3 regions of the Pseudomonas sp. L5B5 genome follow, and region 3 is predicted to be linked to each of the others. Evidence: riboswitches for the same ligand, from Rfam matches in the RefSeq annotation. Region 3 holds a riboswitch; each other region holds the start of a gene.
The links. A riboswitch is a leader RNA that binds a small molecule or an ion and turns the genes downstream of it on or off. The one in region 3 is predicted to bind cobalamin.
Positions count from the first base shown of each region.

Region 1: linked by a shared signal. The riboswitch ahead of LGQ10_RS06760 (TonB-dependent receptor plug domain-containing protein) and the one ahead of cobO (cob(I)yrinic acid a,c-diamide adenosyltransferase) in region 3 are both predicted to bind cobalamin.
Region 2: linked by a shared signal. The riboswitch ahead of cobW (cobalamin biosynthesis protein CobW) and the one ahead of cobO (cob(I)yrinic acid a,c-diamide adenosyltransferase) in region 3 are both predicted to bind cobalamin.

Region 1 covers NZ_CP084742.1:1,509,071-1,512,334, reverse strand. The annotation lists gene LGQ10_RS06760 (TonB-dependent receptor plug domain-containing protein) at 1-1,221, opposite strand, end outside; cobalamin riboswitch at 1,374-1,576, opposite strand; gene LGQ10_RS06755 (arginine N-succinyltransferase) at 1,795-2,862, opposite strand; gene LGQ10_RS06750 (arginine N-succinyltransferase) at 2,912-3,264, opposite strand, start outside.
Region 2 covers NZ_CP084742.1:26,412-29,675, reverse strand. The annotation lists gene cobN (cobaltochelatase subunit CobN) at 1-259, opposite strand, end outside; gene cobW (cobalamin biosynthesis protein CobW) at 263-1,333, opposite strand; cobalamin riboswitch at 1,429-1,639, opposite strand; cobalamin riboswitch at 1,724-1,944, shown strand; gene LGQ10_RS00100 (CbtB domain-containing protein) at 2,041-2,229, shown strand; gene LGQ10_RS00095 (CbtA family protein) at 2,240-2,944, shown strand; gene LGQ10_RS00090 (cobalamin biosynthesis protein) at 2,941-3,264, shown strand, end outside.
Region 3 covers NZ_CP084742.1:6,010,689-6,013,952, reverse strand. The annotation lists gene LGQ10_RS27740 (cobyrinate a,c-diamide synthase) at 1-1,058, opposite strand, end outside; gene cobO (cob(I)yrinic acid a,c-diamide adenosyltransferase) at 1,069-1,680, opposite strand; cobalamin riboswitch at 1,760-1,993, opposite strand; gene LGQ10_RS27730 (hypothetical protein) at 2,162-2,743, shown strand; gene LGQ10_RS27725 (PQQ-dependent sugar dehydrogenase) at 2,812-3,264, shown strand, end outside.

The DNA of each region.
Region 1 (3,264 bases), 2.3 Mb from region 3:
CATGCCCACCGTGGCGCTCTCGCCACCGCTCATTTTTTCGTGGCGCACGCCGATGCTCGGGTGCCAGTCCGGCAGGGTATCGAACACCGGGCGCAACTGGGTGTACAGGGCGTTGGCCTGGGCCTTGCTGTTGTCGATCTTGAGTACGTCGTCCTGGCCCTTGAACCACTGGTTGTCGGTGCCGAATACCAGCACATGGCCGCCGTCCAGTTCGGCCTTGCCTTCGGCCTGCACGCCCCAGTCGGTGAAGCCCCAGTAGTCGTTGTGGTTGATGATCTTGGTGCCGCCATCATCGCTGTTGTTGATACGGGTGTAGCGCGTATCCCAGTCGTTGACATGGCCCTTGACGAAGTAGCTGAAACGCTCGCCCAGGCGTTGCTCGAAGGTGGCGGTGGCGATCTGCTGGACCCGGTCGTTGGTGGTCTTCTTGTTGTTCGCGGCGCGGGCGAAATCCAGGTTGGCGTCGGTGTACTGGTAGAACAGTTCCAGGCGCGAATCGTCGCCAAAACCCTGGATCGCCTTGGCGCCGAAGGTGGTCACCTCATAGGAGCGCTTCTTGTCCCGGGTGCTGGCGTTGTAGGCGCTGTTGCGAAACGGCTGGTAGCCGTCGGAGACGTTGTGGCTGACATAGGCCAGCAGGCCGAGGTCGCCCAGGCCGTTGCTGACGATGCGTTCCACCCGGGCATCGCCGCTCTTGCCCATGAAACTGTCCAGGCCCAGGTTGACTTCGCCGGAGGCGTCGCGGGTCTGTGGGCTGCGGGTGACGATGTTGATCACCCCGGACACCGCCTGGGTGCCGAACAGCAGGCTCTGGCCGCCCTTGAGCACTTCGATGCGCTCGATGGCGTTGGCTGGCAGGGTATCCAGGTACAGGCCGCCGTACAGGCGGTTGTTCAGGCGCACGCCATCGAGCAGGATCAGCGTGTCGTCGTTGCGTCCGCCCAGCAGCGAATAGGTGCCGTAGTCGAAGGGGCCGTTCTTGGGCGCTACATAGAGGCCCGGCACGTACATCTGCAGCACCCGGGTGATGTCGCTGCTGGGACCGGCACGCTCGATCTGCTGGCGATCGATGACGTCTACCTTGCTGCCGTACTTGGCCATCTCGGCCACGGTAGTGGATTCCACCGACGGGGCAGACACGAACTGCTGGTCCAGCTTCAGGGATGTATCGTCGGCCAGCAGCCAGGGGCTGAACAGGCAGCCGAGCAGGGCGCCGCCCATGGAACGGCGCGGAGCACGCCAGTCGCGCGCAAGGGAAGTGTCTGTTGTTTTCATTGTTGGTCTTCTCGAAAGTGTCTTCGGGAAGCACGCAGGGAGAAGGTGGCAGGCACGCGCACGCGCCCACACCGGCCCATGCCCGCCCACCGCAGGATTGCCAAACAGATACTTCAGGCCGGTCTCCGGGCTTGCGAGGCTGGCTGCATTCGCCTTCCCATACCTTGGGTACAGTGGCGTGTTGAATGCAGCACTCGCTTACCGTTGCGGGGGCAGCACCGGACTTGCCTCTGGGGGCGCACCGGTTTCCCGTTTCACCTCACGCACGGCGGCGTGAGGCACCTGAAACAGGGCGGCATCTGAACACTCGTCCTACCGTTCGTCAATCCTGTGGCCGCCATGATTGCGCCCGCTGCGCAGCCATACCGTTATCGCCGAGCCCAGCGCAGCTCGTGTAGCCGCTGCTGAGCCTGCGAAGCTGCGCCAAGGCCCGCAGGGCCTTCATTGTGGAATTCGCAAGGTTTGCGCCCGCTGCGCGGTCGTACGCAGCCTGCGGCAGCGGCTACACGAAGCAGAGCTTCACGGGACGGTGGCGGGGGAGGTGCGTACCGGGGGCTGGTCGCTGGCACTCGAAGGGCAGGCCAGCAGCGGCACTGCGCGAACCGAATCACCGGGTTGCAGTTGCAGGCGCTTGGTGGTCTGGCGGTCCACCAGCAGGCAGCCGGCTACCAGGCGCCCCGGCGCAGCGGTGATGCGACAGCTTTCCAGGCGCCGGTTGTGGATCAGCCACATCGGCGCCTGCTGGTCAGGATTGCCCACCAGCAGCGGCAACACCTGGCTTTCGCGCACGCTGCGGATCTTCGTCACCTCGGCCTCGATCAGCGGGCCGCCGTCGAAGACGTCGATGCAGCCCTGGTGACTGAAACCTTCGTCGCGCAAGATGCCCACCGCCTGGTCGGTGCTGGCATGGGCCTGGCCGATGGAGGCCTGGGCCTGGGTGCTGAGCAGGCAGGTGTAAAGCGGTTGGCGCGGCATCAGTTCGGCGATGAAGGACTTGCTGCCCTGACTGGACAGGCGGTTGGCCTGCTGGAAATCCATCTTGAAGAAGTGCCGACCCAGGCTGTCCCAGAATGGCGAGCAGCCCTGGCTGTCGACCTGGCCACGCAACTCGGCCACCAGCTTGTCGCCGAACAGCGTGGGGTATTCGGCGACGAACAGCAGGCGGGCGGTGGACAACAGACGGCCGGTGTGGCCCTGGCGCAGGTCATGGCGCAGGAACAGCGAGCACAGCTGGGATTGTCCAGTCATGTCGTTGCACAGGAACAGGGTCGGGACCTGTTTCTCGATGCCCAGCCCGGGTGCGCTGCCACGGGTGACGCCGAGCCGATAGTTGTAGCAGGGCTCGCGCAGGCCGATGGCGCCGCTCAGGCCGCAGATACCGGTCACTTGCTGGTCGTCATCTTCGAGCACGAACAGGTAATCGGCGTCGGCGCGCTCCACCTGGCCGGCAAAGGCCCGCTGGGCCCAGCGCACCCGGTGGTCCAGGCGCTCGGGGTCGGTGCTGAGGTTATCCAGCTCGCGCTGGCAGCCTCCCAGCAGGCGCAGCACCGCCGGCAGGTCGGTGACGCGGATCGGACGCACGATCATGCTCTGGCTCCTGGCAGCGGGCTGGTTGTGGGGAGGTAGGGACGCAGGGTCATAACGCAATGCTCCGCACCGGGTCGCCGGGTTCCAGCTGCAAGGCCTGGAGCATTGCCTGGTCCAGGCCCGTGAAGTCGCCGGGAGCCTCGTCGAGCAGGGCGACGATGGCGCGAAAGCCTTGCAGCCGATCGTTGCTCAGCAGCCATGGACGGCCCTGGCCACTCTGCGCAGCGAGGTAGCTGGTGGCGATCCGGCTCTGGATGATCGAGCGCAGTTCATGGTTGCGCCCCTGCAGGGTCGGGCCGGCGTCGAACAGGTCGACGTACTGGGTGGGGGAAAAACCTTCGTCCACCAGGATGTCGCAGGCCTCCTTGGCATCGGGATGGATGCGGCCGATGCAGTCCTGGG
Region 2 (3,264 bases), 830 kb from region 3:
GCAGGGAAATCAGGATGACCTTGGCGTGCTGCAGCACCTGGTCCACATACAGGTCCACCGAGGCGTGGTTCTGCACCTGCATCGGGTTGGCCAGGCGCAAGCTGGGGTAGTCCGCGGGCAGTTGCTCCGCGGCCTCGGCCAGCAGCGCCAGGCTGGAGTCGCCGCTGCACAGGATCACCAGCTCGGCGGGGGTTTGTCCAAGGTCGGCAATGTTGTCATCCGACACGAATCCGCCGGGCTGGGTCCTGAGCAGGTGCACGGGTCAGGCGCCGAGGGCGGCGCGCAGTTGCGCTTCCAGCAGGGCCGCATCCAGCTCCTGGCCGATCAGTACCAGGCGCGTGGCCCGGGCTTCATCAGCGCTCCACTTGCGGTCGAAATGCTTGTCGAAACGGGTGCCTACGCCCTGGATCAGCAGGCGCATCGGCTTGCCGGGAATTGCCGCGAAACCCTTGACCCGCAGGATGCCGTGCTTGACCACCAGTTGGGTCAGGGCATCGAGCAGCAGGCTCTCGTCGGCCTCGGGCAACTCGATGGAGATCGAGTCGAAGGCGTCGTGGTCATGGTCGTCGTGATCGTCATCGCCGTCGTGGTGATGGTCGTGGTGGCTGTGGCGGCCGTCGATGTGTTCCTCGGAACCGGCACCCAGGCCCAGCAGCACGTCCAGCGGCAGGCGACCGCTGCTGGCTTCGATGACCTTGACCGCCGGCGGCAGCTCCTCGGCCACTTCCAGGCGGACCTTGGCCAGGTCTTCGGGGCTGATCAGGTCGGTCTTGTTGAGGATCACCAGGTCGGCGCTGGACAGCTGGTCGGCGAACAGTTCGTGCAGGGGCGATTCGTGGTCGAGGTTGGGGTCGAGCTTGCGCTGGGCATCCACCTGGTCCGGGAAGGCGGCGAAGGTGCCAGCGGCGACGGCCGGGCTGTCGACCACGGTGATCACCGCGTCGACGGTGCAGGCGCTGCGGATCTCCGGCCACTGGAAGGCTTGCACCAGAGGCTTGGGCAAGGCCAGGCCGCTGGTTTCGATGAGGATATGGTCCAGGTCGCCACGGCGCGCCACCAGCTCGCGCATCACCGGGAAGAACTCTTCCTGCACGGTGCAGCACAGGCAACCGTTGGCCAGCTCGTAGACTCGGCCGCTGGCCTCTTCCTCGGTGCAGCCGATGGAGCACTGCTTGAGGATCTCGCCGTCGATGCCCAGTTCGCCGAATTCATTGACGATCACCGCGATACGACGCCCCTGGGCGTTGTCCAGCATGTGCCGCAGCAATGTGGTCTTGCCCGAGCCCAGGAAGCCGGTGACGATGGTGACGGGAAGTTTGGCCAGTGTTTTCATCGGATGCCCTTTGGCGAAGGTGGCGGGCATGCGGGACGACAAGCACGGCACAGGGCTCGTACTGATTTCGCCACCGGATCACCCCGCCCGGTTGTAGTGAGAATCTGGGTCGAGGCAGGTCTCCTGGCTGGGGGCTTGTCAGTCATGGACTGACATTTCCTGTGCCTTCCCACCGGCGTCGTGGACGCCAGGCAGTGGCCTTGCAGGAATGAAACCCTCCACAGTTGCGGGGGCAGCCGCGGCTTCTACCGCGTTCCCGTCTTAGCTTCGACCACTGGCCGAAGAACCTCGAAGGCGCAAGGCTACGCAGAGCGTACAGGGCGGTCAATGCGCATGTGTGGCCAAGGCCACGCCAGCCGGCAATTGACGACGCTCCCCTGCCCATGATTTGCTACACAACTTGTTACGGGTGCCCTTCACAGGGTGAAACGGGAAACCGGTGAATCACGCGCTTGCCAGCCGTGACCAGTCCGGTGCTGCCCCCGCAACGGTAAGCGAGCGAAGTGTCAGATCCACTGTGCCCCTGGGCATGGGAAGGTGACACTTGCCGGCACGGCCCAAAGGCCGGCCCCTCGCAAGCCCGGAGACCGGCCCGCAATACACGAATGACAAACCCGCGGTGGGCGGGCGCTGTTGCAAACCCTGCGTGGCTGTCACGCGGGGTTTTCTTGCGCCGCTTCCCGCTGACAAACCCAAGGGGACGCGCCATGTCGACCATCAGCAGCACCAGCCATTCCGCCAGCAGCACCACCACCCTGAGCCAACGCCTGGTGGCCGCCATCGGTGCCTCGATCCTCGGCGCCTGCCTGGTGTACTTCGCCGGTTTCTCGCACATCGAGGCCGTGCACAACGCGGCCCACGATACCCGCCACAGCGCCGCCTTCCCTTGCCACTGAGGCCTGCCCGATGATCAAGCGTATTGCGCAAACCGCAGGGTTCACCGGACTGCTGGCCGCCTTGCTGCTGACCCTGCTGCAGAGCTTCTGGGTCGCCCCGTTGATTCTCCAGGCGGAAACCTACGAGAAAGCCCCGGCCACCGAGGAAGTCCATGAACACGCTCCGGGCGCCATGGCGGGCCACGTCCATGACGAAGAGGCCTGGGAGCCGGAAGACGGTTGGCAGCGAGTGCTGTCCACCACGGGCGGCAACCTGGTGGTCGCCGTCGGTTTCGCCCTGATGCTGGCCGGCCTCTACACCCTGCGCGCCCCAAGCCGCACCTCCCAGGGCCTGCTCTGGGGCCTGGCCGGCTACGCGACCTTCTGCCTGGCCCCCACCCTGGGCTTGCCGCCTGAACTGCCCGGCACTGCCGCCGCCGACCTGGCCCAACGCCAGATCTGGTGGGTAGGCGCCGCAGCCTCCACCGCCACGGGCATTGCCTTGATCGTGTTCGCCGGCAATTGGCTGCTCAAATTGCTGGGCGCCGCCATTATCGCCGTGCCCCACGTGCTCGGCGCACCGCAGCCGGAAGTGCACTCGATGTTGGCTCCGGAGGCACTGGAGGCACAGTTCAAGATCGCTTCGCAGTTGACCAATGCCGCCTTCTGGCTGGCCCTGGGTCTGATCAGCGCCTGGCTGTTCCGGCGCAAGGGCGAGGACGGCCATCAGGCATGACATCCAGGGGCGTAGCGCCGGCCCTGGTGGTCGGCCTGGGCTGCCGCAAGGGCTGCCCGGCCAGCACCCTGCGCGCCCTGCTGGACCAGGTATTGCGAGAAAATGGCCTGGCCCTGCAGCAAGTGCAGGCCCTGGCCAGCATCGACCTGAAGCAGGATGAACCGGGCCTGCTGGCCTTGGCACAACAGCTGTCGCTGCGGTTGACTTGTTTCAGCAGCGCCCAGCTGGCCCCCTACAGCCCGCGCCTGAGCCACAGGTCCCAGGTTGCCTTCGAGCGCACCGGCTGCTATGGCGTCGCTGAAAGCGCCGCCCTGGCCATG
Region 3 (3,264 bases):
TGCATCACGGCCTCGCCGGGCAACAGCCCCAGCAGTTCGGCACGCAGGCCTTCGACGTCGGTCAGGGCATCGAGCAGGTAAAGCATCCCGCCACATTCAGCAAGCAACGGCTTGCCGGCGGCATGGTGAGCACGAATGGCATCCAGCATGCCGGTGTTCTGCGCCAGCGCCTGATGGTGCAGCTCCGGGTAACCGCCGGGCAGGTACAGGCTGTCGGCCGCCGGCAATTCACGATCATGAATCGGCGAGAAAAAGTGCAACTGCGCGCCCATGGCCCGCAGCAGATCCAGGCTGGCGCCATAGGTGAAAGCAAACGCTTCGTCCTGCGCCACGGCGATCCGCACCCCCTCCAGCAATGGCTCACACACCTGCGGGGCCGGCGCGGCAAACCCCACGGCCGGTGGCAACGCTACCTGGCAACTGCTGGCCAGGGCTTGGGCAGCAGCGTCCAGGCGCAGGTCCAGGTCATTGAGTTCGTTGGCCTGCACCAGACCCAGGTGGCGACTGGGCAGTTCGATGCCAGTTTCCCGGGACAACGCGCCATACCAGCGCAGTCCCTCGGTCAGGCTGCCTTCGAGCAACTGCGCATGACGCACAGTACCCACCCGATTGGCCAGCACCCCGGCAAACGGCAGGTCCGGCTGGTAACGCGCCAGGCCAAGGGCCAGGGCGCCGAAGGTCTGGGCCATGGCAGTGCCATCGATCACCCCCAGTACCGGCACGCCGAAATGCCGCGCCAGGTCAGCGCTGGACGGGGTGCCGTCGAACAGCCCCATGACGCCTTCGATCAGGATCAGGTCGGCCTCCCCGGCCGCCTCCCACAGCAGGCGGCGACTCTCCTGCTCACCCACCATCCACAGGTCCAGCTGGTACACCGGGGCACCGCTGGCACGCTCGAGAATCATCGGGTCGAGAAAGTCCGGACCGCACTTGAAGACTCGCACCTTGCGCCCCTGGTTGCGGTGCAGGCGCGCGAGGGCGGCGGTCACGGTGGTCTTGCCCTGGCCGGATGCCGGTGCGGCGATCAATACCGCCGGGCAATGACGAACATCAGTCATGGATTCACGCTCACAGCTCGATGCCCTTCTGCGCCTTGATACCCGCTTGGAAGGCATGCTTGAGCATGCCCATCTCGGTCACGGTATCGGCCAGCTCGATCATTTGCGGCTTGGCCCCCCGCCCGGTCACCACCACGTGCTGCATCGGCGGACGGGCCTGCAGGTCGCCCAATACCTGATCCAGGTCCAGGTAACCGTGCTTGAGGGCAATGTTCAGCTCATCGAGTACCACCAGGCCGACATCGGGATTGCTCAGCAACTCCCGGGACACTGCCCAGGCGGCTTCGGCAGCGGCAATGTCTCGCTGGCGATCCTGGGTCTCCCAGGTGAAACCCTCGCCCATCACATGAAAGCTCACCTGCTCGGGGAAACGCCGGAAAAACAGCTCTTCACCGGTGCTTTCGCGGCCCTTGATGAACTGCACAACGCCACAGCGCATGCCATGCCCCATGGATCGGGCCAGCATGCCGAAAGCCGAGCTGCTCTTGCCCTTGCCATTGCCCGTCAGTACCAGCAGCAGCCCGCACTCGTTGGGCGAGTTGGCGATGCGCTCGTCGATCAGTGCTTTTTTGCGCAGCATGCGCGCCAAATGACGCTCGTCACGCTCGAGGGATTCACTCATTGAGCAGTTCTCCGTTGGGGCTTGGGGAACGGGGGCAGAAATGGAAACAAATGGCTTAAGCCTGGCATCGCCCACCGTGATGCCGTTGGATGGATCAGGCCGGTCTCCGGGCTCGTGAGCGGCATCGCTGCCGAACTGCGCGCCTTCCCATGTCGTCTTCGACACAGTGGCACCTGCACAGCCTTGACTCACCTACCGTTGCGGGGGCAGCGCCGGAATCGTCGCCAGCCCCATCACTGGAACGGCCCTGACCGGCTTCCCTGTTTCACCCTGTCGGCCAAGACCACAGAGCACCTGAAACAAGTCGCGAAGGTTAGAGGGTTGGGGGTAGAGCGTCAATTGAAGCTGTCCATCGCATCCGACGGAAAACTGCACTGCATCAACAAACTGACGCCAATCTTGTGCCACACTGGAAGCAATGATATCAAATAGCCACTTTCGGGGCCGACGCCCCTCCGCACAACAATAAGGGGTGAGTTCGATGCAAGGCATGATCATCAGCAATCCAAAGCTGGAATTCCTGCGTCCGATGCTGGAACGCTGGTTCGATTGCATTGACCGCTACAACGCGGTTCGCGGCGATAACGAAACCCCCTACTGGTTCGATGAACAAGCCAACCTGGGCCTGCTCTCCGCGGCAGCCTGGATGGCCGAGATGGTGAGCCTGGAGCACAGCCCCAGCAAAAAGCAGCTCGAGGAAGGCGCGCGCAATGCCCGCACCGACCTGTACCTGGCAACCAAGGAAGAACGCGCCTACATCCAGGCCACCCAGCGCTGGCCACGGGTCAACAACCTGAACCTGGCCCAGCCCCTGGCAGACATCGCCAGCGAAGCGAAGAGGATCAGCTATGCCAGCGACCTCAAGCTCGGCTGCCTGTTCGTCGCGCCACACAAGCTTCAACACAGCGCCACCCCCGAAGAGCTGCAAGACCTGCTCGACGATTTGCAGAAAGAGCACTGCTGCGCCGTGGCATGGTACTTCCCCTATGCCTATCGCAAGCTGCACAACGAAGCTGGCTGCTATCACCCCGGGATCGCGGTGCTGTTCAAGGAAGCCCGCTGAAAGAAGGGAACCCTGCCCGACGATGCTTCTCTATGATTGAACGTTCGCGCACTCATAGGGATATCAGCATGCTCACGCTTCGACACACCTTGCTCCTTGCCATCGCCGCCAGCCTCGCTGCCTGCGGCGAAACCTCCAGCCTGCAGGTCGCGGATGGAACCGGCCCGAACCCCAAGCTGCCGGAACCCAATCCCACGCTGATCCCCACGCTGAACATCGCCCCGGCCGTCGGCTGGCCCCAGGGAGCAAAACCACTGGCGGCCAGCGGAACCCAGGTCAATGCCTTCGCCGAGGATCTCGACCATCCGCGCTGGCTCTATGTACTGCCTAACGGGGACATCCTGGTGGCGGAAACCAATGCCCCGCCCAAACCGGACGACAGCCAGGGAATTCGCGGCTGGGTCGCCGGCAAAGTGATGGGCCGCGCTGGCGCGACAGTTCCCAGCGCCAATCGCATCACCCTGCTACGGGATGCAGATCACGACGGCGTGGCAGAAACCCGCAGTGTATTCCTGGAAAAC